3 regions of the Mycobacterium sp. URHB0021 genome follow, and region 1 is predicted to be linked to each of the others. Evidence: riboswitches for the same ligand, from Rfam matches in the RefSeq annotation. Region 1 holds a riboswitch; each other region holds the start of a gene.
What was found. A riboswitch is a leader RNA that binds a small molecule or an ion and turns the genes downstream of it on or off. The one in region 1 is predicted to bind S-adenosylmethionine.
Positions count from the first base shown of each region.

Region 2: another riboswitch for S-adenosylmethionine. It lies ahead of ACVWWN_RS20890 (hypothetical protein); the one in region 1 lies ahead of ACVWWN_RS36110 (hypothetical protein).
Region 3: another riboswitch for S-adenosylmethionine. It lies ahead of ACVWWN_RS34490 (bifunctional o-acetylhomoserine/o-acetylserine sulfhydrylase); the one in region 1 lies ahead of ACVWWN_RS36110 (hypothetical protein).

Region 1 is NZ_JBSRZT010000002.1:6,906,899-6,916,757, forward strand. It holds gene ACVWWN_RS36065 (crotonase/enoyl-CoA hydratase family protein) at 90-788, shown strand; gene ACVWWN_RS36070 (TetR/AcrR family transcriptional regulator) at 798-1,385, shown strand; gene ACVWWN_RS36075 (hypothetical protein) at 1,465-2,202, shown strand; gene ACVWWN_RS36080 (HD domain-containing phosphohydrolase) at 2,234-3,799, shown strand; gene ACVWWN_RS36085 (DUF427 domain-containing protein) at 3,841-4,626, opposite strand; gene ACVWWN_RS36090 (magnesium transporter CorA family protein) at 4,700-5,695, shown strand; gene ACVWWN_RS36095 (STAS domain-containing protein) at 5,990-6,364, shown strand; gene ACVWWN_RS36100 (VOC family protein) at 6,345-6,722, opposite strand; gene ACVWWN_RS36105 (hypothetical protein) at 6,721-7,038, shown strand; gene ACVWWN_RS36110 (hypothetical protein) at 7,042-7,401, opposite strand; SAM riboswitch class IV at 7,435-7,546, opposite strand; gene ACVWWN_RS36115 (HD domain-containing protein) at 7,679-8,296, shown strand; gene recC (exodeoxyribonuclease V subunit gamma) at 8,303-9,859, shown strand, end outside.
Region 2 is NZ_JBSRZT010000002.1:3,793,185-3,803,043, forward strand. It holds gene ACVWWN_RS20885 (helix-turn-helix domain-containing protein) at 135-539, shown strand; SAM riboswitch class IV at 955-1,065, shown strand; gene ACVWWN_RS20890 (hypothetical protein) at 1,100-1,693, shown strand; gene ACVWWN_RS20895 (helix-turn-helix domain-containing protein) at 1,823-2,047, shown strand; gene ACVWWN_RS20900 (DUF2637 domain-containing protein) at 2,044-2,856, shown strand; gene ACVWWN_RS20905 (DUF2510 domain-containing protein) at 3,137-3,262, opposite strand; gene ACVWWN_RS20910 (hypothetical protein) at 3,541-3,777, opposite strand; gene ACVWWN_RS20915 (hypothetical protein) at 3,774-4,196, opposite strand; gene ACVWWN_RS20920 (hypothetical protein) at 4,193-4,432, opposite strand; gene ACVWWN_RS20925 (hypothetical protein) at 4,437-4,676, opposite strand; gene ACVWWN_RS20930 (alpha/beta hydrolase) at 4,661-6,178, opposite strand; gene ACVWWN_RS20935 (DUF7162 family protein) at 6,175-6,453, opposite strand; gene ACVWWN_RS20940 (hypothetical protein) at 6,437-6,928, opposite strand; gene ACVWWN_RS20945 (TetR/AcrR family transcriptional regulator) at 6,991-7,653, shown strand; gene pafA (Pup--protein ligase) at 7,736-9,094, shown strand; gene ACVWWN_RS20955 (LacI family DNA-binding transcriptional regulator) at 9,095-9,859, opposite strand, start outside.
Region 3 is NZ_JBSRZT010000002.1:6,576,050-6,585,908, reverse strand. It holds gene ACVWWN_RS34530 (bifunctional methylenetetrahydrofolate dehydrogenase/methenyltetrahydrofolate cyclohydrolase) at 1-61, shown strand, start outside; gene ACVWWN_RS34525 (DUF3017 domain-containing protein) at 58-351, shown strand; gene ACVWWN_RS34520 (class I SAM-dependent methyltransferase) at 650-883, shown strand; gene ACVWWN_RS34515 (class I SAM-dependent methyltransferase) at 775-1,182, shown strand; gene ACVWWN_RS34510 (acyl-CoA-like ligand-binding transcription factor) at 1,387-2,046, shown strand; gene ACVWWN_RS34505 (FAD-dependent monooxygenase) at 2,027-3,586, shown strand; gene ACVWWN_RS34500 (class I SAM-dependent methyltransferase) at 3,567-4,304, opposite strand; gene metX (homoserine O-acetyltransferase MetX) at 4,301-5,422, opposite strand; gene ACVWWN_RS34490 (bifunctional o-acetylhomoserine/o-acetylserine sulfhydrylase) at 5,462-6,814, opposite strand; SAM riboswitch class IV at 6,974-7,093, opposite strand; gene ACVWWN_RS34485 (NADP-dependent isocitrate dehydrogenase) at 7,360-9,609, shown strand; gene ACVWWN_RS34480 (NADP-dependent isocitrate dehydrogenase) at 9,684-9,859, shown strand, end outside.

The DNA.
Region 1 (9,859 bases):
CCTCCCGATGCAGGTAGTGGCCGTTGGTATTCGTATCACCGTTACGTAACATCGGTCCAATTAACGGTACAGCGCTCGGAGGAGAGTCCATGACCAGCAGCGTCGGCTACGAGCTGAACGAGACCGTCGCCACCGTCACCCTCGACGACGGCAAGGTCAACGTCCTGGGGCCCGCGATGCAACAGAGCATCAACGAGGCCCTCGACCACGCCGAGAAGGACGGCGCCAAGGCCGTGGTGCTGGCCGGTAACGCGCGGGTCTTCAGCGGCGGCTTCGACCTGGCGGTATTCCAGTCCGGCGACGCCGAGGCCGCGCTGGCGATGCTGGCGGGAGGATTCGAACTCTCGATTCGGTGTCTGAGTTTTCCGGTTCCGGTGATCATGGCCGCGACGGGTCCCGCGATCGCGATGGGATCGTTCCTGCTGTTGTCCGGTGATCACCGGATCGGGCAACCGAAATCACGCTGCCAGGCGGTCGAGGTGGCGATCGGTATGACGATCCCGATTTCGGCGATCGAGATCATGCGCGCTCGCCTGACACCGGCCGCATTCAACCGGGGAGCGGCGCTGGCGGCGACGTTCGCCGGCGACGAGGCGGTCGCCGGCGGCTGGCTCGACGAAATCGTCGAGGCCGACAAGGTGCTGACGCGGGCGCAGGAGGTGGCGGCCGAGGCGGCGACGACGCTGCACGCCCGTGCGCACCTGGCGACGAAGTTGAAGGTGCGCGATGCGGCGCTGAAGGCCATCCGGGCCGGAATCGACGCGCTGCCGAGCGAAATCTCCGGCTAGGCCGTTGCGATGCCGAGGGCCAAGCAGCGCACACCCGAGCTTCGGGACCGGCTGCTGGACGTCGCAATCGCGACGCTGTCCGAGGAAGGCATCGCCCGGTTCACGACGCGACGGGTCGCCGAGCGGGCGGGGACATCGGTGCCCGCGGTCTACGAGCTGTTCGACGACAAGGCCGGCCTGGTGCGGGCGATGTTCTTCGAGGGGTTCCGGTTGCTCGGCAGCGAATTGGCCAAGGTCCCGCACACCGACGACCCGCTGAGTGACCTGGAGCGGCTGGTCCCGGTGTTCCGGTTGTTCTGCCGCGCCTATCCGCGGTTGGCGCAGGTGATGTTCTCGCGGCCGTTTGCCGATTTCGAGCCTGGCCCCGACGAATTGGCGGCGGGGTCAGCGGTCCGCGAGGAGTTCATCGGGCGGATCCAGTGTTGCATCGACGCTGGTCTGCTGACCGGTGATCCCACCGACATGGCACACGTATTGCTGGCTCTCGCACAGGGTTTGGCGGTCCAGGAGGCCGGCCGATCGCTGGGCCCGTCGGCCCCGCTGATCGAACGACGGTGGAATCTCGGCGTGACGTCGCTTCTGACCGGGCTGCGGTGATGCGGCCGACGACTGGGTCGACGCGAATTGGGGCGAATGCCCCATGTCCGGCCACGGGCTGCCGACAAATGATGACGCCATGAGAACGACACCCCAGGCGGCCGCCCAGGCCGCCACGCAAATGCAACTCCCCGACGGAGAGGACGAAAAGGTGGTCGGCTTCGGCGTGATGGGCCTGCCCTTCGCCGGCGGACACTACCTCGCGTACCGCGATTTCCCGGCGACGTCCTTCGCCCCGGCCTACCTGTCGGTGTGGCATCGCACCCCGGACGGTCAGTGGACGTTCTACGCCACCACGCCGGGCGCGCAGAGCTGCTCCAGGTACTTCAGCTCGGCCACCCCGACCGATCCCATCCAGTGCGACATCCGATCCCGGTGGGTGACGCCGTGGTCACTGGCCATCTCCATCGACGGGCTTGTCGACTGGCGTGTCGACATCGAGGCCACACCGGCGACACGCCTGATGACCGCGATCGCCACCCGTCTGCCCGCCGCCGCATGGACCAATCGCGCCATCCTGGCCGTGCTCAGCGCTATCGCCGGGCCATTGCTCGGCATCGGCCGGATGCGACTGGCCGGCACCATGCCCAACGGCCAGCGGTTCCGCATCGGGCCGAAACGCGTATGGGCGGTCGCCGGTTCGACCGCCGTTGTGCGGGGCGAGGATCTCGGGCCTGTCGGCCCGCTGCCCACCCAGGACAATCTCGGCGACTTCCTCCTGCCGCAGCGCGGAGTGTGCGTGGCCGGCCAAGGCCTGTTCGAACCGTTCGACACCGTCCGGCACCGTGACTCGGCCCGTCTTGACCTATCCAGCTGACCAGACGCATGCGACGGCGCAGAATCGGCGAGTGACGTCCGGCCGATCGCCCGAGCTTCCGACCCGCGCGGAAGTTCTGGCGGCGCTGTCGGTCGCGATCGATCTAGGGCTCGGGCAGCCGGCCGAGCACATGCTGCGGTCGGCGCTGATCGCGACACGCCTCGCCGATCGGCTCGGTCTGCCGAAGGCGCAACGCGACTGCGTCTACTACTCCAATCTGATCATGTGGATCGGCTGTCACGCCGATTCGCACGAATACGCGCGATGGTTCGGCGATGACATCGCGGTCCGGCGTGGCTCGTATCTGGTCGACTGGTCGGGGCTGCCGTATCAACGCTTCCTGTTGACGAACATCGGACACGGTGAGTCGTTGCTGCAGCGGCTGAAGACCATGACGACGTTGTATGCCAATGCCCGGGGCCATATTTCGCAGCTCATCCACTCACATTGCACGTCGGCGGCGCTGCTGGCACAGCGGATCGGGCTGGCCGACGATGTCCAGACCGCGCTGCGGCACACGTTCGAACGCTTCGACGGCGGCGGGCTGCCCAACGGTGTGGAGGGCGAGGCCATCCCCATCGAGATGCGGGTCGCCCAGCTCGCGGACATGGTCGAGGTGCACCAGCGCGAGTACGGCATCGAAGGCGCGGTGGCGATGGTGCGCAGCCGCCGAGGTGGACAGTTCGACCCGGCGGTCGTCGACGCGTTCGTCGGCGACGCCGAGAACCTGCTCGCGGTGCCGGCAACCGGGGACGCGTGGGCGATGGCGCTGCAGAACGCCCCCGACCGTCACACCGCGCTGAACGGACCCGCGCTGGACGCCCTGCTCGTCGCGCTGGGCGACTTCGTCGACCTCAAATGCCCGTTCACGCTGGGGCACTCGCGGGCCACCGCGCAGCTCGCCGCCGATGCGGCACTCGCCGCCGGTCTCAACGCCGATGAGGTCGCGCTGACGCGCAGGGCCGCCCACATTCACGACCTCGGCCGGATCGGGGTGTCCAACCAGATCTGGTCCAAGCCTGGGGATTTGACGATGTCGGAGTTCGAACGGATGCGGCTCCACCCGTATCTGACCGAACGGATCCTGCAGCGGGTGCCTGGCCTGAAGGAGGTGGCCACCGTCGCGGCGAATCACCACGAGTGCCTCGACGGCTCGGGCTACCCGCGTGGGTTGTCCGCGCGACAGCTGACGGTGCCGGACCGCATCGTCGCCGCCGCCGTGAGCTACCAGTCGGCGCTGGAGCCACGACCGTACCGGGAGCCGTTCTCGCCGGCGGGTGCGGCGCGACGGTTACGCGGGCGGGTGCACGACGGGGAACTCGACGGCGTCGCGGCGGAGGCGGTACTGCACGCGGCTGGGCACGCGTCGACCCCGTCGAGGTCACGACCCGGCGGTCTCACCGCCCGCGAGATCGAGGTGCTGCGCCTGGTGGCGCAGGGCGCGAGCAACAAGGAGATCGCCGCGAAACTGGTGATCAGCGAAAAGACCGCGCGCAACCACGTCGAGCGGACGTACGCGAAGATCGGCGTCTCGAACCGGATCGGAGCGAGCATGTACGCACTCGAGCACGGCTTGACCGGCGGATCCGAGAAGTGATGCCGTCTATCGCGAGTCGGTACCGATGCTGATTCCCGGTCTCACCCGAAGTGCGTCCGGGGCCGCGGTAGCGCCACGCCGTCCACGGTGATGTCGAGCTTCTCGTTGTAGAACGCCACCATCCTGGTGATCGAAGCGACCGCGGGCAGCGGATAGTCATAGGCCCACGCGAGATCGGCATGAAGCTCACCGTTGACGCGGACCGACCAGTACTGGGAAGTCACCCCCTTGTACGGGCACAACGTCTGCATCGCGCTCGGCTCCAGATGGTCGAACACGACGCCGGTGGCGTCGATGTAGTACCTGGTCGGCAGTCCGGTCTCGAAAAGCATTACAGGACAGCTGGTATCGGCGAGCACGACGCCCCCGAGTTCGACGTGGACATGGCGGTGCGAGCGCAGGGCATCCACCCGGACATACGGGTTGCGCGGGTGGCCGACGATCGGTTCGTCCTCTTCGAACCAGTCCATGCTGTCCCACTCGAAGCGCGCAGTGCCTGCGACCGGGCTGTCGCCGCCGGTGTCGAAGACGCGCACCGCCGACGGTTGGGTGCGCCCGCCGGCGGTCAGCGCGTACATCCGCGACCGACCGAACTGAACCTTCTGCGGATGGTCCTCGTCCTTCAGCAGTTCCTCACGCACGTCGCGCAGCGGAAGGTAGTACGCCGGGTAGTACGGCACCTCCCACACATAGAGGGCAGAGGTCGTGTCGACCACCAGATCGCTGCCGACATAGCCCCGGACTCGCCGCGGCGACGGTTCGATGCGGCCGCGCGCGGCGGGCATCTGCGGATAGTCGCGATCCGTGTTCTCAGACTCGACGGTCATCGGCGCCCCTTCGGTCGACCCGCCCTCAGCGTACGTCCAGGGCACCATCGGCCGTCGCCGCCATGATGGACGGGTGACCCACGTCCGAGGCCGAGTGTGGCGAGACGGTAAAGCGCAGGACGATTTCGACTTCTCGGCGATCTCGGACTACCTGAGGCAGGACGACACGCTGGTGTGGTGCGACATCTGGGACCCCGACCACGCGATCCTCAAGGACTTGGCCAACGAGCTGGGACTGAACCACTGGGCCGTGGAGGACGCGATCGACGACGCCGAACGCAGCAAAGCCTCGGTCTACAAGTCGCACACGTTCTTCACCGTCTACTCGGTCACCACCAAGGACCCCGCTCCGGAGGATGTCGCGGAGTCGACGATCGACGTGCACCGCATTTCGGGGTTCGTGTTGCCGCAGGGCCTGATCACGGTGCGCCTGTCCCCCGACGTCGACGTGGAGGCGATCTCGCAGCGGTTCGACGAACTCGGCGGCCAGGAGTACGGGGTCGGTGCGCTGGTGCACGGTCTGCTGGACTGGATCGTCGACGGCCACTTCGAGGCGGTGCAGAATCTCGACGACGGTATCGAGGGCATCGAGGACGATCTGTTCGCGGACAAGCCCATCAAAGGTCCTGCGCTCCAACGCCGGACGTTCACGCTGCGCAAGGACCTGGTCCAGTTGCGGCGGGTCGTGCTGCCCATGCGGGAGGTGGTCAACGCCATCCAGCATCGCAGGCTGGACGCCAAGACGGCGCCGCAACTCGATCCGCAGTACGCCGATCTGTACGACCATGTGTTGCGGGTGTCGGAGTGGACGGAATCGTTGCGGGACATGGTGACCACGGTTTTCGAGACGAACCTGTCCCTGCAGGATGCCCGGCTCAACACGGTGATGAAGAAGCTGACGGGGTGGGCGGCGATCATCGCGGTGCCGACGGCAGTCACCGGCTACTACGGCCAGAACGTGCAGTATCCCGGCGTCAGCACATTCTGGGGGTGGGTCGCGAGCACGGCGATCATCGTGCTGTGCGTGGCAGGGCTGTACTGGACGTTCAGGCGCCGGGACTGGCTGTAGCGCTGCTGAGCCTGCCCGCGACTTTGGTCACTTTTGCTGTTGTCGCGCGTTAGCGTCAATCCTGGCGGGTCGATGAGAGTCGACGCTGAATCGACGCGGAATCTCCGAAAGCGGCCGATTCGCGATACAGTTGGATCAGGTTGAGTTTCCAGCCTTCAAACGTCGTAGGCGTGCAGAATCAACATTCCTGCTTATGCGGCCCTTTTGACGCTATTCCTCAAGCTCTCTCTTAGTCTGACCATTGGAGCCATGTCGGCTATGTCTACTTCCGTAACCACACTTATGTCCGAAGCAATGCCCTCTGACCGCCCGGCGTCGGGCAGGCCCGTGGCCGCGATCGGCGGTGACCGATTGTTTGCCTCGACCGAGTGGCTCAGTCCCTCCGAGGTGCGCATCGGCGTCGCCGGCGACATCGACGCTTCGAACGCCGAGTGCCTCGCGGCCCACGTTTTCGGGCGCGCCGCCAACTGCCGTCACTTGATCCTGGACCTGAGCCAGGTGGAATTCTTTGGCACCGCAGGGTTTTCGGCGCTACGCACAATCGAAACACGATGCGCACAGGCATCCGTGAGCTGGATTCTGCTCGCCAGCGGTGCGGTGCTGCGAGTCCTGCGACTGTGCGATCCCGAGGGGACGCTGCCTGCCGCGATCAGACATCGGTTGGGGTGATGCCCCAGACCAGGCAGAAGGTGTGCCCCGCGGGGTCGCGGAAGACCCGGAAGCGGTCTTCACCTTCGGCGTCCGTCACCCGGCTGGCGCCCAGCGCCAACACGTCACGCTCGGCCGTGTCGATGTCGTCGACCTGGATGTCGAGGTGGAACTGCTGGGAACCCCTGGGGTCGGGAAAGCGCGGCGGTTGGTGTTCGGGCGACAGCTGGAACGCGAGGCGGCGGCCGGTCGGGTCCGTCAGCACCGACCAGGTGTCGTCCACCGCCTCGAATGTTCCGCCGAGCACCGCCTCGTAGAACTGTCCGAGTTGGCGCGGATCTTTGGTGTCGAGCACGACGGAGCGCAGGTTTCCGATCATGGCGGCGGAGTTGCCGCAATCCCGGCACCGCAAACGGCCGTGTGGGACCATCTGCGGGGTCGCGGGCGTGATCGTCTACAGCGTGAAGAGTGCGCTGCCCGGCGGCACGATCCCGACGATTCCCAGCTTCCCCAGCATGCCGAGCTACCCCACGGTGGCGCCGCCGGAGCCGGGCGGGCAGATCAGCGTCGCCGGCGTCGGAGACCACAAGGCGATCGAGTGCAACGACAGCCTCGTGAGCGTCAGCGGTGTCTCCAACACGGTGACGATAACGCCGTTGACTCCAACACCGTTGGGCAGGGCTGACTTCGAGTAACCGTCAACCGGCGATGCACTCGCTGTGCTGGTCGGGTGTGGCGAGGGTGAACACCGTGCGCTCGTCGGCCAAAGCGGCGCCCGGCACGAGCAGCACCTGCCATTCCGGCGCCCATTCGGCGCGGCCCGCGGTGTCTCGCAGCGCGAATTCGAGATCCGCCGGGCGGTGATGCCAGAGACGGGCCGACCCGTCGTCCCAGTCGAGGCGGACCAACCCGTCGTCGCCGACGACCCCGGTGACCCGGACGGCGACCGACGACTTGACCACGGCCATGAAGTAGCGGCCGATGTCGACGTGATGACCGGGGTCAGACAACGCGCACACGGGGTCGGCGATGAAATGGCGGAAGAAGGACTTACGCACGAAAGGCTCTCAGGTTTCCGGGCCCCGGCGGCCGAGGCGCTCTTGCCCGCACCGGCTGGTGCAGACCGCTTCGTCATCCGAGCCACCCACGAGCGTGGGGTTGGCGTGCCGTCCAGTCGGAGCTTGGCGACGGCATCTCGTGAAGCTGAGACGAGTGTAGTTCGTCCCGCGCGGGCGGTCGTTCGAGACCCGTCAGCGACTTTCTCGCTGAGAGATGGGCAAACAGAAATGTCACTCCCTCTCGCTATGGTCGTACTGGAAGAGGAGGCAAAAGAAGGTGACTGAGCAAACCGCAACTCCGATACTGACGGGGCAGTTCTCGAAAGCGCTGGTGTACGCCGAGCAGAAGCATCACGACCAGGTCCGCAAGGGCGGCGACATCCCGTATGTCGGGCATCTGCTGACGGTCGCGGGGCTGGTGCTCAACGACGGCGGCTCGGAGACGCAGGCCATCGCGGCGCTGCTGCACGACGCCGTCGAGGATCAGGGCGGTCCCCCGACGCTGGAGGAGATCCGCGTCAATTTCGGCAACGAGGTCGCGCGCATCGTCGAGGAGTGCAGCGACACCAACGAGGTGCCGAAGCCGCCGTGGCCGGAGCGCAAGCAAAAGTACATCGACCACCTGGCGGACGTCGGCCAGGACATGCTGTTGGTCTCGGTCGCCGACAAGCTCGACAACGCGAGGTCGATGCTGCGCGACTACCACACGCACGGGCCGTCACTGTGGGACCGGTTCAACCGAAAGAACCCGCACGACCATCTCTGGTACTACGGCGAGCTACTGGATGCCTATCGCAGGCGCGGCCTGAGCAGCTGGATGGTCGGCGAACTCGACCGTGTGCTCCGGGAATTGACGCGCCTCGTCAAAGGCGACGGCCAGCCGGCCGTAGTCTGACGCTCGATGGCCATGCACCTGCACCGTGCCGAGCGCACAGATCTCCTGGCCGACGGCCTCGGTGCGCTCCTGAGTGATCCGCTCGCCGACCCGTTCGCCGAAGAACTCGTCATCGTGCCCGCCAAGGGAGTTGAGCGCTGGCTGAGTCAGCGCCTCTCCCACATCCTCGGGCGCGGTGACGGTCAGGACGGTGTCTGCGCGGGCATCTCGTTCCGTAACCCCCGGTCGCTCATCGGAGAGATCACGGGCACGGCCCAAGACGACCCGTGGTCACCCGATGCCATGGTCTGGCCAATGCTGGACGTCATCGACGCCAGCTGCGCGCAGGCCTGGTGCAAACCTCTGGCCACCCACCTCGGGCATTTCGAAGCGGGTGAGGAGAAGGAGCTTCGGCAGGGCCGGCGCTACTCGGTGGCCCGCCGGCTGGCCGGGTTGTTCGCCTCGTATGCACGCCAGCGGCCGCAGCTGCTCGTCGACTGGGAACGCGAAACCACCGGCGACATCACGCCCGACCTTCACTGGCAGCCAGCCTTGTGGCGTGCGCTCGTCGACCGCATCGATGCCGACCCGCCCCACATCAGGCACGCCAAAACCGTTGCCTCCCTGCAGGAATCCCCGACCAGCCTGCCAGAGCGGATCTCGCTCTTCGGTCACACGAGACTGCCGAGCACCGAGATCGAACTTCTCGAGGCCCTGGCCACCCACCACGAACTCCATCTGTGGTTACCGCACCCCAGCGATGACCTGTGGTCCTCACTCCGCGGCATTCACGGGCCGGTCCCCCGCCGCGACGACACCAGCCACCGCGAAGTGGCCCACCCCTTGCTGGCCACTCTCGGCCGCGACCTGCGCGAGCTGCAACGCAGCCTGCCCGCCCAGACGCAGACCGACGAATACCTGGCCGGCACCGACCGACCCGATAGCCTCCTGGGCTGGCTGCAATCCGATATCACCGCCAACGCGGTCAGGCCGGAAGGCCGGGCGCACAACCCAACTGACCGTTCGGTGCAGATCCACAGCTGCCACGGGCCGGCCCGTCAGATCGACGTCCTCAGAGAGGTCCTGCTCGGTCTGCTCGCCGACGACAGGCCTCTGGAACCCCGCGACATCCTCGTCATGTGCCCGGACATCGAAACCTACGCGCCGCTGATCGTCGCCGGCTTCGGGCTCGGCGACATGATCCGTGGCGTGCATCCGGCCCATCAGTTGCGGGTGCGCCTGGCTGACCGCTCACTCGTGCAAACCAATCCGCTGCTCGGCGTCGCGTCCCAACTGCTGGCATTGGCCGGCGGGCGGGCGACGTCCAGCGAGGTGCTGAACCTCGCGCAGACCGAACCGGTGCGGGCCCGATTCGGGTTCACCGACGACAACCTGGAAGACATCACCCGGTGGGTCCGTCAGGCCAACATCCGCTGGGGCTTCGACCGCGCACATCGCCAACCGTTCGGCGTCGACTTCGTCCAGAACACCTGGCGTTTCGGTATCGACCGCGTCCTCGCCGGAGTGGCGATGTCCGACGATTCGCACGCCTGGATCGACACCACCCTGCCGCTCGACGACGTC
Region 2 (9,859 bases), 3.1 Mb from region 1:
GCCCAGGATCGATACAGGGGCACTGGGCCGATGTTCGTCAAACGAGGAAGGCGGGTGCTTTACCGTTGGTCAGACGTGCTGGATTGGTTGGATCGCAACACTATTCAGCGCACCGATGATCGGAGACAACAGCGATGAGCGACGCCGCCGACCGGCTCGCCCAAGCCATCCGCGACGTCGTCAACGAGGCCGTCAGCGCGGCAGCCGTCCGGCGGGAGGGCCCAACTCCGGCGCCTGCACGCGCGGTTGAACGTCCCGAGATACCCCAAGAAGATTTTCTTCTATGCCCATGGTGCGACAAGAAACATAACCGGCACCTCGTGCCGGTTAAAGAAGCCCGGCATCAGCTGGGCGGCATCAGCCCCACCACGTTCTACGCGTTGGTCAAGGACGGCGAACTGTCCCTCGTTAAGATCGGCCGCCGCTCGTTTGTCCAGGCGGAAGACCTTGACGATTTCGTAAGGAGAAAGCGATATGACCCTTCCGGTCGAACGGAAGCTGCCGGGCGCGCCCATCTCCCGCGAGCGGTTGGTTGCTGAGTGGGAGGATCTGCATCCCCGCAACGCGATGAAGGTCCTGTGGCCAGCTGTCTTTCGATGTGCACTACTCGGTGCCGGACAAGACGTACCAGTGGCGCGTGCAGCTGTCGTGCTGCTGTGTCAGGGACATGCGGAGAGCTTCATGACTGGCCCAGGAAGTTGCAGACGCTGTTGTTATGACGACTGCAAGGCATCTGAAACCGGCGGCTTGCAGCGGTGTGATCGGTCTTGACGCCGTCAAGACCCGAGAACAAAACCGCAGGTAACGAGCGGGACTGAACCGGACCGGGACGGAGCGAGCATGCAGCTCAGAAGGCATACTGCCTGGTAGAGAAGCGGGTTCGATTCCCGGCAGCTCCACCCAAAGCGCCCCGAAGAGCCATGGCCGACGCGGACGTCCGTAAAATCGAGAGAGCTTCACGAGATGCCGTCGCCAAGCTCCGACTTGCGGCACGCCAACCCCACGCTCGTGGGTGGCTCGGATGACGAAGCGGCTGGCACCAACGGGTGCGGGCAGGAGCGCCTCGGCAGTGGAGGCCCAATCTTTCTGGAGTACCGCAATGTCTCAGAATCGTTCCTGCGGTTCGTACGGCTCCGGCCACCTGATGCACTGGATTCAGGGGAAGAAGTCACACCAGGACGGGCAGCCGATTGTCAAAGTGAAGGTCGTTGCCGTTCACGACGATGGCCGCGTCGAAATCGAAGGTGACGACTTGAAACTGACGCTGTGGTATCACGATCCTGACCGTCTGCGTTCGGCGCTCATCTTCGGTGGCCGCGCCGAATGGAAGCCTAGGTATCACGTGCTATACGTGATCTCAAGTGGCTCTTTCAATCTCGCCACGGTTGAGACGGTGGCACCCTGCGTTCCAGCCATCCGTCGGCGGCCGACCGAGACGACCAGGCAGTTCATCGAGCGGGCGATGCGGGAGAACCACGGCTACACGATTCCCCAGCACTGGCTGGCTGACCTCGATGCCCTACCTGACGGTGACGCCGGGGACCCGCAGTCGGGGTATTTGGTTGGGGTCGACCCTCCAACCACGCAGGAGACGGCGCTGCTGCAGAAACTCGCAGCGAAGTTCGGTGACGCGCCTGCCACCACGAACCCCGAAGACGTCGTCCGCCAACGCCGAGAGCAACAAGCGGACTGACCGACGTCACCGCAGCGGAGCGACCTGGACAGCACAGGGCTCGCAGGGGCAGCTATCGCGTCCCGTCTCGACCAAGCTAACAAGCGTGTATCAGTTGAAACTGATATCAGTCGCAGCTAATCTCAGTTCATGATCGAACTGGCGGAGATCCGCCGCGAGGCCGGAGTTACCCAGGCCGAGATGGCGGCTCGACTGTGCACCACTCAGGGCAGCGTGTCTCAACTTGAGCGCCGGGGTGATGTGCTCTTGAGCACCTTGTCCGAGTACCTCAACGCCCTCGGAGCCAAAGCTCGCGTCACCGTAACGATCGGGGAGCGGACATTCGACCATGTCCTGGCGGGGAACCAGCAATGACCACCAACCTCACCCAGGGCGACATCACGCGCAGGAACCATCGGCGGGCGGTCCGGTTCTTCTGGACGTGGCTGATTCTCGCCACATGGGTGTCGCTGGCGGGCAACGTGGCGCATGCGTGGCTCACGGCTGCGCCCGATACTCGGCCGCTCGCTGGGAGTGTCGCCGCGGTGCCGCCCATCGTGCTCCTGCTGTCGGTCCACGGTCTTGCCGTGCTGGCCGAGGTGACCGCCTCGGGTGCTGTCTACCGCGCGGCGGTGGCCGCGACTGGAGCACTCGCGGTGGGCGCGTTCATCTTGTCGTTCGTCGCCTTGCGCGACCTCGCGGTGATCGCGGGTATCCGGCCAGGACTCGCGCCCGTCTTGCCTCTCGTCATCGATCTGGCGATCGGCGTCTCCACGCTCGCGCTCGTTGCAGTTGGTGACAAACCTGCACGTCGCAGCCGTAACGCGACGCGTAGCGCGGGAGTAACCGCGGCTCCGAGCGCGATCACCGCGACTTCGAGACGCGACGCCTCGATCGCGACACCCGCCTCCGTGGCGATGGCGGACCGCAACGACGCGAATGCGTCCGCGACGGAAGGCGCGGTTCCCAGCGCGGACGAACCGAACCGCGTACTCGCGGCCGTGCTGGTTGCTGAGAAGATCACACGCCAACCTGTCGCGGTGGTCGCGCGCATCCTCGCCGCCCACGACTCTGGTGATCCGCAGAACCGGATCGCCAAGAACACCGGGGTGCATCATTCGGCCGTATCTCGGGTTATCGCCGCCGCCGCAGCGCACCGTCAGCGCACGCTGGAACTGGTGTAGGAAACCGCAGACAGCGCAATCACTCCATGCGGAGCGACCGTCTACCGGCCCGTCACTGACTCGCGACTGCAGGACCCCCGCCGGGCATGCTGCCGTGCGCTGATGAGCGTGCTTGCGCAGCCGTCATCCCTGCCGTCTGCCACGTCGGGTGTGGTGGATGCCGGAGGCGGACCATATGACGTCCACATGCCGCCCCACATCAGCCACAGCGGACCTATCCCGACACCTATGCCTTCCGTGTTCGGGTCGCTGGCCGTCGAGAACATCAGTGTGGCCAGTATCAGCGTGCCGAGCAGCGCAAGGATGGCCAGAACGACGAATCCGTAGTGGATGGTGTTCCGTCGAAGTAGCGTTGCCCGCCACTCCCCGCCTGATCGGGATACCAGCCGGGCGGCAACGTGGTCATGGCCCCGCATCGTAGGGCCTGCTGGCTTACACCCGTACAGCAAATTCACAACAGCATCAGTCGCTCGTCAAGTAGACCATCGGCCACGAGCACATCCGTTCAGCGGCCCGCCCGTTTCCCGGCATGCCCCGCGCAGCGCAGCAAACCAGACGCAACTCGGCGTCGATTGTATCGGTATTCCTCATGGCCCTGCATGAACGCCTTGAGGACCGAATCGACTCCCGCCCAACAAAGAAACCATCGGCCATAGAGCCCGGGGGCTTTTTCGTGTTTCTGGGTTAGAGCTGGGAGATGTGTTGCTTGGCGCTGGTAACAGCCTTATCAACGCCGTCTAGTTCCCAGGCGCCGGTGATCCAAATATCATCGTCATGGACGAGCACCCAACCATCTGGGATCTTGCCCCGGGTGGTGCTGCCGTGCCGATACACAAGCACCGGCTCGTCGTGCAAGTGGTGCTTGTCGATCCACTCGGCAAACTCGTGGCCGGGCCCGTAGTAGACATCGATCTGAGTCATCGCTCTAGCACCTCCACAACGATTGTGAATGCCCGTGACACCGCGATGGGGTCATCCCAGGAATCCGACGCAGCCCGAGCCAGCAACTTGTGAAGGTGCCAGCCCTGGCAGGCGTCCGCGGAGATGGCCACTACCGCCCGTGAGGCATCGGCCCACGACAGACCGCGGAGGGCCCCTTCAAGCTGCAGCTGCACGGCGAGCTGCTGCCGGGCCGATCGGTCCGGGCAGCCGTTCTCGTCGTCCACAGAGGCAACCAGTCGGTCGAGCGCCAGGTTTTCCAGCTCGTCCCACGTCAACCGGCTCAGCGCGGGCGTTCGGTCCTTCATGGTGCAGCTGGCGCAGGCAATCCGGCCGAACTCGGAAATGATGTAACCCGTGCACTGCTGTCGGCATTGGTCGCAGCGAACCTGAGTGATCATCGCAGTTCCTCCAGTCCTTCCAGGATCTGCGAGTAGGGATTGCGCGCAGGCGCGTCCTGGTAGTGGCAACGTCCTCCCGGGTAGCACACAGCCGAACTGCCGTCAGAGGAGTAGGTGTGCCAAGCGCTGCCGTAATAGCTGGTCTTGCAGGTGTCGGCCTGGGCGGTGCCCGCGCCGAGGAGCAGGCCCAGGCCCATGGCGGCTGTCGCCAATGTCGTTGCGATCAGCTTGGTCATCACTTCACCTCCGACAGGTGGCCGGGGCATGTCTGGGCAACAGCCCCTTCGACGTAGTCGCGCCAGGTGTGTCACGGCTCGATTCATCACCGAGACCGCTGATGACGCCCTTGTAGCCGCGGTAGAGAACGTCGACCACGGTGGCGGTATCAGCGCCCTCGTCGAACATGTCGCATATGCCCTGGTCCATCGCATCAGTGATGGAGTCGGCACCGGCAGAGCCCGCGCCTACGAACAGGCCCATGATGCCGATGGCCGAGGCGCCGACAGCCACCCCGACCCTGATGCCCGTACGCTTCTTCGTGGGTGGCTGACTCCACTGCTGGTGATCGTTGTGGCCCATGATGTGGTTCTCGTGTCTCCGTGGGTCTTCTGTACTGCAACCCTTTCCGGATTGCGGTTGTGCCAATCGGCGGGCGCGTCGACACCCACCCCGGCTCCGGCCGCGGCGAGGTACAGCGTGCGGTCGGCCGTCAGTCCCAACGCCTCGGCGGTCCCGAGGATCGAGCCGCCATAGGAATGACCGACGTAGGTCACCGGGATCGATCGGGTGCTCACGGCGCGGTCGACGTCCTCACTGAAGGCCACCAGCCGCGGCGCCATGTCCAGCGCGTAGCGCGGATCCGCGGCGGCCACCAGGGCGGCCGCCACGTTGTCGCCCCGCGGGAAGGGGCCGCCCAGATAGCTGATGGTCGCGACGTCGCCGCGGGTGGCGCTCACGAACCGCCGCGCGGTCTGGGTGTTGGGCCGCGAATCCTCGATCGTGGTGTTCAACCCGGGGACCAGCACCGCGACACTCCTGGCGGTCGCCAGGTCCCCGTTGAGTTCGATCAGCGAGGCCCGCCCGGGGTCGAACGCGAGGATCTGCCGGTCGATGCGACGACCGGTGCGGGCCGGGTCGTCGACCTCGCCGAGCAGGCTCCGGTAGAACGCTATGCGCCGCGTCGACTCTGGATCCGTGCCCCGCTCGTCGACGATCGCCCCCGCGATGTTGACCCTGTTCGCCGCGATCCGCATGGCCCACGGCACCCCGTCGGTATTGCCGGTCTGCCGGGGGAATTCGGCGATCAGCCGGTCCCGCTGATCCGGTGTCATCGCCGCGATCTGGCCGGCGATGCGGTCCTGGCTCATCGCGGGCCAGCCCGCGACGACGTCGGCGGCCTCGACCGGCCGGGCGCCGGCCGGGACCGTCGGCGCCCCGCGCTGCGCCGGGGGCACCGACGCGAACGCCTCGTCGATGTCGTGTGCGGCGTCGGCGTCCGCGGCGCCGAGCCGGTCCAGTGCGGTCACGAGTTGTGCGCTGATGTCCGTCGCGCGCATCCCCAACATGTCCCGCGCCACGCCGCCGTCGCCCCCCGACATCGCGGTCAACAGCGGCGAGGGGTCGGTATCAGGCGAGACGGTTCCATCGTCCGTGACGATGAATCCGGCGGTTCTGGCATCGGCGACCCGCGCCAACACCGCATCGCGTGCGGCGCCGATCTGGTCGGCGCCATCGGTCGCGGCCACCGACGCGGTGATCAGGGTGCGCGCGACGGCTTCCCCCGCGGCGGCGAACACCGCAGCGTCGCGCTGCGCGGCATCGGCGGCTTCACCCCGCCAGAACTCGGCACAGCGGCGGCTTTCGGCCATCACGGCCTCGAGGTCGGCCTTCACCCGCCGGGCCACCTCGTCCCACCCGTCGGCCAGGCGGCGCAGTGCATCCGGTCGCCACGCCTCGGCCTGCGAGACGCGGGGCCGGTTCACTTCGGACGGAAGCGCTCGCCGTTGCGCCGGTCGGCGCGCTCGAACGCGTCGGCCGACATGTGTGCCGCCACGGCCCACCCCCGCATGTTGGCGACGACGTCGGACAGGCGCGCGGCGATCAGCACGGGCGCGGCAGCTCCGCTCACCGCCGAGCCGGCCAGGTCTTCGGGATCCATTGCAGCCCAACGTATTTCCGAGATCCGCTCGGCGGCCTCCATCACGTGATCAGCGGTCGCCCGTAACCGGGTCAGGTCGACTTCAGTGATTTCCCCCATGGCTCATGCTGGCAGATCGGCCGCCGGTGGCGCCGAAGTTATCCACAGGGCCCCGGGAGATCCATCCGACCCAGGTCAGCCACCCGCCCAGCAGCGTCAGCAGCCCGAAAAAGATTCGGGCGCTGGTCAGCAGACCCGGGTCGGCCAGGGCGTCACCCGCACCGGTCTCGATCGCCGACGGGAACGCCATCAAGGTGAGTCCGCGCAGGGCGACGAACCAGCCGAAAAGCGAGATGAGTGCGGCGGAGAAGCCGCGCCAGTACTGGTGGAAGGCGATCACCAGGAGGCCGGCGATCAGCATCATGGCGCCCAGGATCCAGGGCAGGGCGGCGTTGGCGAAAAGGTCTTGGACGAGACCGGTCAGATCCGGCAGGCGGATGGTGATGACCAGCGTGACGAGTGCGAGGAACGGGCCTATGACGCGGGCGAACGCGCGGGTCCGTGCGACGGTCGCGGCGCGGACGGGCTGGGACATGTCGAGAGCTCCCCAGTAAATAAACCGACGGACGGTCTATTTATAGACTATCCTCGGCAACCGTGGCAAGACTGGTCAAGCCCGACGAGCATGCGGCACGGCGGACAGAGATCCTCGACGCGGCGCTGCAGTTGATGCACGACAAGGGCTACGAGCGGATGACGATCGAGGATCTGCTGAGCACGATGCAGATGTCCAAGGGCGCGCTGTACCACTATTTCCGGTCCAAACGTGCACTGTTGGACGGTGTCGTCGAGGCGATGGGTGACGGTGCCGCCCGCGAGTTGCGGGTGGTGGTGAACGATCCGGCACTCGGCGCCGTCGACAAGCTCCATGCCTACTTCGCGACGTCGTCGGCGTGGAAGGCCGGGAATTTCACCGCCGTCTCCACCGCGATGCGGTTGTGGCGCGACGAGAACAACGCCCTGCTGCGGCAGAAGATCTCCCAGGAGACGATGCGGAACACAACGCCGATGCTCGAAGCGATCATTCGGCAGGGTTGCGACGAGGGCGTCTTCGATACCGGTTATCCACACGAAGCGGCGGTGATCATCACAGGCATGGGCCTGCACCTGGCCGATGCCTTCATCGACGCACTCGACGCCGACGGATCGATCGGTGCGGACATCACGGGTCCGCACATCCAGGGCTTGCTGGACGCGTACCTCCAGGCGTTCGAGCGCATCCTTGGAGCCGCGGCCGGGTCGTTGGCGATCGCGAAGTGAGGCCGGGTCGAATCGCCTTCAACGGCAACCTTCGGCGCGGCTTGCCTGCCACGCCCGGCGAGCAACCAGTACGCTCGATGACGTGCAGCGACGAATCATGGGCATCGAGACAGAATTCGGTGTCACCTGCACGTTCCACGGACACCGTCGGCTCAGCCCCGACGAGGTTGCCCGCTATCTGTTCCGGCGGGTGGTGTCGTGGGGCCGCAGCTCCAATGTCTTTCTGCGCAACGGCGCGCGGTTGTACCTCGACGTGGGCAGCCACCCCGAGTACGCCACCGCCGAGTGCGACAACCTGATCCAGCTGGTCACCCACGATCGCGCCGGCGAGCGCGTTCTGGAAGACCTGCTGATCGACGCCGAGCAGCGACTCGCGGATGAAGGCATCGGCGGTGACATCTACCTCTTCAAGAACAACACGGACTCGGCGGGCAACTCCTACGGCTGCCACGAGAACTACCTCATCGTGCGGGCCGGCGAGTTCTCCCGGATCTCCGATGTGCTTCTGCCGTTCCTGGTCACCCGCCAGCTGATCTGCGGCGCGGGGAAGGTGCTGCAGACACCCAAGGCGGCGACGTTCTGCCTGAGTCAGCGCGCCGAGCACATCTGGGAAGGCGTGTCGTCGGCGACCACGCGCTCGAGACCGATCATCAACACCCGCGACGAACCGCACGCCGACGCCGAGAAATACCGTCGACTGCACGTCATCGTCGGTGACTCGAACATGTGCGAATCCACCACGATGCTCAAGGTGGGCACGGCGTCGTTGGTGCTGGAGATGATCGAAGCAGGGGTGCCGTTCCGCGACTTCTCGCTGGACAATCCGATCCGCGCCATCCGCGAGGTCAGCCACGATCTGACCGGCCGGCGGCCCGTCCGGTTGGCCGGTGGGCGGCAGGCCAGCGCACTGGACATCCAGCGTGAGTACTACGCCAGGGCCGTGGAGTACCTGCAGACCCGCGAACCGAACTCGCAGATCGAGCAGGTCGTCGACCTGTGGAGCCGTCAACTCGACGCGGTCGAGAGCCAGGACTTCGCAAAGGTCGACACCGAGATCGACTGGGTGATCAAGCGCAAGCTGTTCCAGCGTTACCAGGATCGCTACAACATGGAGTTGTCCGATCCGAAGATCAGCCAGCTCGACCTCGCCTACCACGACATCAAGCGCGGCCGCGGTGTGTTCGACCTGTTGCAGCGCAAGGGGCTGGCCGCGCGGGTGACCACCGATGAGGACATCGAGGCCGCGGTCAACACCCCGCCGCAGACCACCCGGGCCAAGCTGCGGGGCGAGTTCATCAGCGCCGCACAGGAAGCCGGCCGCGACTTCACCGTCGACTGGGTCCACCTCAAGCTCAACGACCAGGCCCAACGCACCGTGCTGTGCAAGGATCCGTTCCGGTCGGTCGACGAACGGGTCAAGCGCCTGATCGCGAGCATGTAGTCAGCCCGACTCCCGGATCACCAAGGTCGGGGCCAGTCGCTCCGACTCCGGGTGTCCACCACCGATCATGTCGATGAGCAGTTCGATGCCGCGCCTGCCCATTTCGTGCATGGGGGAGTGCACGGTGGTCATCGGTGTCGGCAACTCGGCGACGAGCGGGGTGTCGTTGTAGCCGATCAGGGAGATGTCATCGGGCACCCGGAGTCCCCGGTCGCGCAGTACGCCGAGAGCCCCGATTGCGGCGAAGTCGTTGGTCGCGAAGATCGCATCCGGATACGGCTCGGTGGCCAGCAGTTTCTCGGCGGCCTCGCGACCGCCTGCCGCGTCGAACGGGCCCCACGCGATGCGGTCCGGCGGCACGGTCAAACCGGCCTCGGCGAAAGCGTCGACCGCGCCCTTCGTGCGTTCGATCGCCGTCGAGGCGAAGGGCAGGCCGGCCAGTACCGCGAGGTCGCGCCGGCCCGCGTTGACCAGCCGGCGCCCGACCAGTTGGCCGCCCAGCAAGTCGTCGCAGGTTACCGACACATAGTCGGCGCTGCGGCGCGACACCAGCACAAACGGGACACCGCGCGCCGCGACGCCGGCGAGCAGTGGGTCGTGGTGGTGGGCGTCGCCGAAGATCATCCCCTCGACGCGACGCTGCAGCATCATCTCGGTGCGAAGTGCCTTGATGTCGGGGTCATCGAGCGAGTTCGTGACAAACGTCGAGTACCCGTTCTCCGTCGCCGCCTCCTCGATGCCCTCGTAGATGGTGGCGAGTACGAA
Region 3 (9,859 bases), 330 kb from region 1:
CCCGCTGACGCGGGCGTTCCTGCTCACCAATGTCGTCGAGCGGGCCGAGCAACAGCCATGACGGTGCATGAGTTCGCCCGCAAGGTGTTCGGGGGACAATGGCCGATCTTGCTGGTCGGGCTGACATTCATCGCCGCCTTCGGCCTGGTGATCGCGGGTTACTGGCGCCGCGGTGCGCTGGTCGTGGCGATCGGCGTCGGCGTCGCAGCTGCGCTGCGGCTCGCACTGCCCGACGATCGCGTCGGCCTTCTGGCGGTGCGCAGCAGGGCCGTCGACTTCGTCACGACCGCCACCGTCAGTGCGGCCATGCTGTACGTCGCCTGGACCATCGACCCGCTGGGCACCAGTTAGCGGAAGAACCGGTGGTCCACACCAATCGACCCTCACTCGCAGCGGATCGGGAGCCGATCCCAATCTCAGCGCGTAAAGCTGTTGATACAGCGCGAATGAGGGCGATTGACGGTGATCCACGATGAATAGGCAGAGCAGGCAAGATAGGGATGCCTGGAACCTTTCGACCACGGCGGGAACGACCGCGACGATGGTGGCTGCGGCAAGAGCCCCGCGGCAAGCAGGCGGCCGAATCCGTTGATCGTGGCCAGTACGCCGAGCCACTGGTGCGTGCGGTGGGCATCGCGTCTTCACCCAGTTGGCCAGCGGCGAAATGGACTTCGCCGACATCGGGGGTCACACTCGGGCCGGCTGGATGCCGGTCACCTGGGGCGTGCGAACGAAGTACTTCGACGACTTCTTTCACGCCGCCGCGTCCGAACAGTGCATCCAGCAGATGGTGATCCTGGCGTCGGGGCTGCATTCCCGCGCCTACCGCCTGACGTGGCCGGCAGGCACCCCACCGTCTACGGAATCGACCGGACCGAGGTGATCGAGTTCAAGTGGGCCACGCTCTCCGGCTTGGGTGCGACTCCGATGGCAGATATTCAGACGATTGGAATCGATTTGCGAGACGATTGGCGAACGGCTCTGCGTCGGAGCGGTTTTGATCCTGACCAACCGACGGCGTGGGCAGCGGAAGGGTTGTTCACCGGGGTTCTGCCTGGTGAGGCACAGGCGCAATTGATCCGAGACATCACCGAAATGATTGATCTGGAGCCTTTTGGCGGCAGATCACCTACCCGGGCTGGCCGAGGCGCTCGGCAAGATGATGCAAACTATCGGCGATGATTGGCGCGCCCTCGGCCTGGCCGTCGACTTCAGCAAGCAATCTCTACTACCCCGGCGACCGCGGTGACATCGAACTCGAACTGCAGGCTCGAGGATGGGAGGTGGTGGGCACGAGTACCGCGGCAAGGAGCGTAAGCGTCGCCGATCCAAATGTGCCTACCGAGCAACTTTGCACGGCGTGCAAGTTACGCGTATGGTGACGCCATGGCCGAAGCCCACCTCGGTTTGAGGGAGCGCAAGAAACTCGATACCCGCCGTGCGCTGAGCGACGCGGCCCTGCAGCTGGCTTTCGAGCGCGGGTTCGACACCGTGACTCGCGAAGCGATCGCCGAACTGGCCGGCGTGTCATTGCGCACGTTCAACAACTACTTCACCGGCAAGTACGAGGCATTGGCCTATCGCCAGTCCGAACGCGTGCGGCGCAGCATCGGCGTGCTGCGCCAACGCCCCAAGGACGAGCCGCTGTGGACCTCGATCACCGAGGCTGTGCTGGCGCCTCTGACAGATGACTTTCGTGACGCGGACGGCGACGAGAACCGGATACCGAGCCGCGAGGAATTCGCCGAGATACGGAAGCTGTTGTTGAGTCCCGAGATCCGTGACGCGGTGTCCAAGAAGCTGTTCGACGACTGGATCGCCGCCATCGCCGAGCGGACAGGCACCGATCCGGACCGCGACATGTATCCCCGTCTCGTCGCCGCGGTTGTGCGCGCCGTCGGCGACGCCGCCACCGACGCATACGTGAGAGCAGATCCGCCGGTGCCGATCACCACGCTGCTGCGCTCGGCCTTCGCCGACGTGGCGGCCGGTTTGCCCGAACCCACCGAATCCGAGGGGAGGGCTCGTGGCCCCAGAACACACTGAGCGCGCGGACGTCGTCATCTCAGGCGCCGGGCCGAACGGCTTGATGCTGGCATGTGAGCTTGCGCTTGCCGGCGTCGCATCAGTGGTTATCGACAGACTGGCCGCCCCCAGCGACGAGCCCAAGGCCAACGGCCTTGTCGGACAGGTGATTCGGCAGCTCGACCTCCGTGGCCTCTACCATTTGTTCGGCGGGGATGACGGCCCGCCGCGCCCGAGCTTCGGATGGATGTTCGCCGGAATGTCGCTGAGCTTCCTGGGCATCGAGGACAACCCGATGTATTCGCTGTTGCTGCAGCAGCCTCGACTGGTGCGCCTCCTGGAAAAGCGTGCCCGCGATCTGGGCGTGGACATCCGGTGGGGCCATGAACTTAAAGGGCTCAACGCATCCGACGACGAGGTGACGGTGACGGTGAGATCGGCCGAGCGGATCTACCGTCTGGACGCCGACTATCTGGTGGGCGCTGACGGCGGGCGCAGCACCGTGCGCAAGAGCATGGGAATTGGCTTCCCCGGTCACACCTCGCCGATCGTGAGCCGGATCGCCCACGTCCACCTTCCCGAAGAACACTTGGTGCCCGGTCGCGGCTACCAGATTCCAGGGTTCGGCCTGTTGGCCTTCGGTACCAGCCGGTTCGACAACGGCAGCGTCATTTTCTTTCCGCTTGAGCAGGACCGGCCGATGCTCGGCACGATCGAGTACGGGTGGACGCCCGGCAGTGCCGACGGGCCGGTGACCCTTGACGAGCTGCGGGACAGTCTCCGCCGCATGCTGGGCGTCGATGTCCCCCTGGCGGCGCCGAAAAAGCCAGGGGCACATGCGCTGCGCCGGCTCGATGGGATGAACTCCAGGCAGGCCGAACGCTATCGAAGCGGGCGGGTGCTGCTCGTCGGCGACGCCGCGCACGTGCACTCACCGATGGGCGGGCCCGGATTGAACCTGGGCATGCAGGACGCGGTCAACGTCGGCTGGAAACTGGCGGCCGTGGTGAACGGATGGGCGCCGGCGGGGCTGCTCGACACGTACGAGTCCGAGCGCTTTCCAGTGGGGGAGCGCGTGATGATGCATTCACAGGCTCAGCTCGCGCTGGCGGCGCCAGGACCCGAAGTCTCAGCCCTGCGCCAGCTTTTCGGCGAACTGGCGAGCAAACCGGAGGTGGCGGCGCATCTCGCCGGTCTGTTGGCCGGCTCCGACGTCCGCTACGACGTCGGCGACGAGCACCGGATGTCCGGGCTGCTCGTACCCGACCTTGTCTTCGACGACGGCAGCCGCCTCGCCGACCTCTTCCACGAGGCGCGCCCGCTTCTGCTCGACCTGTCGGACGGGGAGGTGACGGTGGCCGCAGCGCCATGGTCGGACCGCGTGGACGTGCTTTCGGCCCGGATTGCGGAAACGCCGGCGGCCGCACTACTCATTCGGCCAGACGGCTATGTTGCCTGGGCGGCAGACAGATTCGAGCCTGATGACGCGAAACGCCTGCGCACGGCACTGCGCCGCTGGTTCGGCGATGAAAGCGGTGATCTCAGGACAGTGTCGCCCTGATGCACACGGTGACGTAGGGCAACGCCAGGCCACTGGAGTTGGCCAGGGCCGGATGAGTGGCCAGCAGGTTGCGGACCCGGTCCAGAGTCTTGGTGCGCACCTGCTCGGGCGAGGTGATGCAGTAGCTACGCGACGCGACCAGATCGATCAGCGCCTGGGGGGTCAGATAACTGGTCCACTCGACCTGATGTCGCTCCTGGCCCGTGAAGGGCTTCGGCAGCGTGACCGTGCTGCTGAAGGGGTCATCCTCGTGGCCGATGATCTGGCCCAGATCCTTGACCCAGCCCAACCGTTCGTCACGGGCGTTCCACAGCAGTCCGAGCCTGCCGCCCGGCCGCAGCACCCGAGCCACTTCCTTGATGGCCCGCTCGAGATCGAACCAGTGCCACGCCTGCGCCACGAGGACCGAGTCGACGCTGTCGTCGGGGAGCGGAATCTCCTCGGCAGTGCCGAGGAGCGCCGGGGTGTCCGGCAGCGAACTGCTCAGCATCTCAAGCATTTCCGGGATCGGATCAACCGCGAAGACCGCAAGCCCGCGCTCTACCAACCGCGTCGTCAGCTTTCCCGTGCCTGCGCCGAGGTCGAGCACATCCTTGGCGCCCGGCGGCAGCAGCCAGTCGATCGCCTCCGGCGGATACGACGGCCTGCCTCGCTCGTAGGCCGCCGCCTCCTGGCCGAACGACAGTGACCGCTGCCGCTGCCGCGTGTCCTCCGTCACCGCGAGGCCAACTCCAGCGTCTGACGAATCAATTTGCCCACCACCTCGGTTTCCAACAAGAAGCCGTCATGACCGTATTTCGAATCGACCACGTTCAACTCGGTACAACCAGGCAACAGCTCGGCCAATTCCTCTTGCAACCGCAGCGGGTAAAGCCGGTCCGAGGTGATACCGCCGACAACCACCGGTACCGGGCAACCGCGCAGCGCGGCCTCGACACCGCCACGGCCGCGGCCGACGTCATGGCTGGAAAGGGCATCGGTGAGGGCGACGTAGGTGCCCGCGTCGAAGCGCGCCAAGAGCTTCCTGCCCTGGTACTCGAGATAGCTCTGCACCGAATACCGACCGCCGTTCAACGGGTCCTCGTCACCCTGCGGGTCATTGGCGAACCGGGCGTCCATCTCCGCCTCGCCGCGATACGTCAGGTGGGCGAAGCGACGCGCGATCTCCACGCCGACGTCAGGTGAGCGCCCGCTGCCGTAGTAGTCGCCGTTCTGCCAGGCAGGGTCGGATTTGATCGCGGCGACCTGAGAGCTCTGGGTGCCGATTTGATCGGCGGTGGCGCGCGCGCCCACGGCCAGGACGAGGGCCGCGCGCACGTCGTCGGGATGGCTGACCACCCACTCCAGCGCACGGGCGCCGCCCATCGAGCCGCCGACGACCGCGGCGACCTCGGTGATGCCCAGCGCCGCCAGCGCGGCGATGTCCGCCTCGACCTGGTCGCGCACGGAAACCTGGGGAAACCGTGACCCCCATGGCCTGCCGTCCGGCGCGATCGAACTCGGGCCGGTCGAGCCCCGAAAGCCACCCAGGACGTTGGTGGCGACCGCACACCAGCGGTCGGTGTCGATCGGGGCGCCTGGTCCGGCGACGCCCTCCCACCAGCCCTCGGTCTCGTCACCCGGTCCATCCGGACCCGTCACGTGCGAATCGCCGGTCAGCGCATGCAGCACCACCACCACGTTGTCGCGGCCGGGGGAGAGCTCACCCCACCGCTGCACGGCGATCGACACGTCCTCGATCACCGCCCCGTTCTCCAGCGTCAGGGCGCCGATCTTCACCACGCCGACTTCACCCTCGGCGGGGAGACCGACCGTTGTCATAGCTATCGAAGCCATATCGACCGGCGTCGTATCAAAGATTGTCACGTCATCTCCCTAGAACGACGCCACCGTTTGCGGATCGGCCTTTCCGGCCCTGTTGAACGGCTTGGCGGCGGCGAAACCCTGCTCCAGGTCGGCCAGGATGTCGTCGATGCCCTCGATACCGACCGCGAGCCGCACCAGACCCGGTGTCACGCCGGTGGCCAACTGCTCCTCGGGGCTGAGCTGGGCGTGAGTGGTCGACGCCGGATGGATCACCAGCGAGCGGACGTCGCCGATGTTGGCGACGTGGCTGTGCAGCGTGAGCGCGTTGACGAAGGCCTTGCCCGCTTCGATGCCGCCAGCGAGCTCGAAGGCCAGCACGGCGCCGGTTCCCTTGGGCGCCAGCTTCTTTCCGAGTTCGTGCCACGGGGACGTGGGCAGGCCGGCGTAGTTCACCGACGTGACGTCGGGGTGGTCGACCAGGTACCCGGCGACCTTCTGCGCGTTGGCCACATGTCGCTCGATACGCAGGCTGAGCGTTTCCAGTCCCTGCGCGATCAGGAAGGCGTTGAACGGCGACGCGGCCGAGCCGAGGTCACGCAGCAACTGGACGCGGGCCTTGAGGGCGAACGCCGGCGGTCCGAGTTCGGCGAACACCACACCGTGGTAGCTCGGATCGGGCGTCGTGAACCCGGGGAACTTGCCGTTCGTCCAGTCGAAGGTGCCGCCGTCGACGATCACGCCCGCGATCGCGGTACCGTGCCCGCCAAGATATTTGGTGGCCGAGTGCACGACGATGTCGGCGCCGTGGCTGATCGGCTGGATCAGAAAGGGCGTGGCGATGGTGTTGTCGACGATCAGCGGGACGCCCGCGTCGTGGGCGGCGGCCGCGACGCTCGGGATGTCGAGCACGTCGATCTGCGGGTTGGAGATCGTCTCGGCGAAGAACGCCTTGGTGTTGGGCCGGACGGCGGCGCGCCAGGCGTCGAGGTCATCGGCGTCCTCCACGAAGCTGACCTCGATGCCCATCTTGGGCAGCGAATAGTGGAAAAGGTTGTAAGTGCCGCCGTACAGTCGCGGGCTCGACACGATGTGGTCACCCGCATTGGCGATGTTGAGTATCGACAGTGTCTCCGCGGCCTGACCCGACGAGAGGAACAGTGCGGCCACACCGCCCTCGAGCGCGGCGATGCGTTGCTCGACCACGTCCTGCGTCGGGTTCATGATGCGGGTGTAGATGTTGCCGGGTTCAGCCAGCCCGAACAGGGCGGCCGCGTGGTCGGTGCTGTTGAAGGTGTAGCTGGTGGTCTGGTAAATCGGCAGGGCCCGCGCGTTCGTGGTGCCGTCGGGCGTCTGACCGGCGTGGACCTGTTTGGTCTCGAAAGACCAGCGCGCGGTGGGGTCGTCGAGTTCGTTGCTGCTCATGTTCGGGGTCGCTCCTAGGAGGTTCGGAAATCCAGGGGAAGGCGCCGGCGGCCGGGTACGTCAAGTAACGACGGCGCACGGCGGGGGGGTTCAACAGCAACGGCACACAGTGGGCCTCCGCATCAGGTTTCCCTGTCTCTCGGGGGGCCCGTTCTGACGGACCCGCGCTTGCCGCGTAGCCGGCTGGGGCTACTCAACCTGGTCATCACCCGGGGCACCCCACCGCGGTTGGAGGGTTGCCGGCCAGCGAGCCGGGGCTTGACGCTGGCGCTCATGACCGACCCGAAGCGTATCGCACCAGACTGATCGGTTGCCAGCGGGTTCTGCGGGGGCGAGGACACCATGTGATCCTCCCGCCGGCGCGACGTGCCCCGCATGGGGAAAATGCCCCTATCTTGCGGACCGCTCGCCGTGTACCCGACCTCGATCGGGAGCAGTACCCGGACCCCTCGCTCGCGCGTAGCGTCATACCCAACGCGATACTGATAGCCGCGTGACAACGCGGAGCTACTTTCAACCTGACCGACACCGACGCGGGAGACAACATGAGCGCCGAGCAGCCGACCATCATCTACACGCTGACCGACGAAGCGCCGCTGCTTGCGACCTATGCCTTTCTGCCGATCATTCGGACGTTCACCGAACCGGCGGGGATCAACGTCGAAACCAGCGACATTTCGGTGGCGGCACGCATCCTGGCGGAGTTCTCCGACCGCTTGACCGAGGAGCAGCGCGTCCCGGACAACCTGGCTGAACTGGGTGGCCTCACGCATCTGCCGGACACCAACATCATCAAGCTGCCGAACATCAGCGCCTCGGTACCTCAGTTGCTGGCGGCCATCAAGGAACTCAAGGCCAAGGGCTACGACCTGCCGGACTACCCCGGGGAACCGAAGACCGACGAGGATAAGGCCATCAAGGAGCGCTACGCGAAGATCCTGGGCAGCGCGGTGAACCCGGTACTGCGCGAGGGGAATTCGGACCGTCGCGCGCCCAAGGCGGTCAAGGAGTACGCACGCAAGCATCCGCACAGCATGGGCGAGTGGTCACAGGCATCGCGCACACACGTCGCGACCATGAAGGGTGGCGACTTCTACCACGGCGAGAAGTCCATGACGCTCGACAAGGCGCGCAAGGTCAAGATGGTGCTGAAGACCAAACGGGGCGGGGAGCCCGGAAAGACCGTTGTCCTCAAGCCGGAGGTCGAGCTCAACGAGGGTGATGTCATCGACAGCATGTTCATGAGCCGCAAGGCGCTCTGCGACTTCTTCGAGGAGCAGATCGAGGACGCTTACAAGACCGGCGTGATGTTCTCGCTCCACGTCAAGGCCACGATGATGAAGGTGTCGCACCCCATCGTCTTCGGCCACGCTGTCAAGGTCTTCTACAAGGACGCTTTCGCCAAGCATCAGAAGGTGCTCGACGAACTGGGGGTTAACGTCAACAACGGCATGTCCGATCTCTACGACAAGATCGAGGCGCTGCCGGCGTCGCAACGCGAAGAGATCATCCAGGACATCCATGCTGTCCACGAACACCGCCCGGAGCTGGCCATGGTCGATTCGGCGCGTGGTATCACGAACTTCCACTCTCCCAGTGATGTCATCGTCGACGCGTCGATGCCGGCGATGATCCGGCTCGGCGGCAAGATGTATGGCGCCGACGGGCGGACCAAGGACACCAAGGCGGTCAACCCGGAGTCCACCTTCTCCCGCATTTACCAGGAGATCGTCAACTTCTGTAAGACCCACGGCCAGTTCGACCCGACCACGATGGGCACCGTGCCCAACGTCGGCCTGATGGCTCAGCAGGCCGAGGAGTACGGCAGTCACGACAAGACCTTCGAGATCCCCGAGGACGGGGTGGCCGACATCGTCGACCTCGACACCGGCGAGGTCTTGCTCACACAGAACGTGGAAGCCGGCGATATCTGGCGCATGCCCATCGTCACGGACGCAGCGATCCGGGACTGGGTGAAGCTGGCCGTCACCCGGGCGCGTGCCTCGGGCATGACCGTGGTGTTCTGGCTGGATACCGAGCGTCCGCACGAAGCCGAGCTGCGCAAGAAGGTCAAGGAGTACTTGAAGGACCACGACACCGAGGGCCTGCAGATTCAGATCATGCCGCAGGTGTGGGCGATGCGGTACACGCTGGAGCGTGTCATCCGCGGCGAGGACACCATCGCCGCGACGGGAAACATCCTGCGCGACTACCTGACCGATCTGTTCCCCATTCTGGAGCTGGGCACCAGCGCGAAGATGCTGTCGATCGTGCCGCTGATGGCCGGCGGTGGCATGTACGAGACGGGCGCAGGCGGGTCGGCGCCCAAGCACGTCCACCAGCTGGTCGAGGAGAATCACCTCCGCTGGGATTCGCTGGGCGAGTTCTTGGCCCTCGGCGCCTGTTTTGAGGACCTCGGCCGCAAGACCGACAACAAGCGCGCCACGCTCCTGGGCACGACCCTCGACGGGGCCATCGGAAAGCTGTTGGAAGCCAACAAGAACCCGTCGCGCAAGACCGGTGAACTCGACAACCGGGGCAGCCAGTTCTATCTCGCCATGTACTGGGCACAGGAACTCGCCGAGCAGACCGACGATAAGGAGTTGGCTGACCACTTTGCCTCACTGGCCAAGTCGTTGGCCGAGAACGAAGACGCCATCGTGTCCGAACTGGCTGAGGTACAAGGCGATACGGTCGATATCGGCGGTTACTACTACCCGGACCGCGAGAAGACCATGGCGGTCATGCGGCCGAGCAAGACGCTGAACTCCACGCTGGAGGCCGCGAAGGTCTGACACACCGGCCGGGGCACCCGCCGGTTGCGAAAGCGAAACGTAACGGGCTGGTCAGCCCTTGTAGGGTGGCGCCTATGTCGAAGATCAAGGTCGAAGGCACGGTAGTAGAGCTCGACGGCGACGAGATGACCCGCATCATCTGGAAGCTGATCAAGGACACTCTCATCAACCCGTACCTCGACATCGACCTGGACTACTACGACCTCGGCATCGAGCACCGCGACGAGACCGACGATCAGGTCACCGTCGA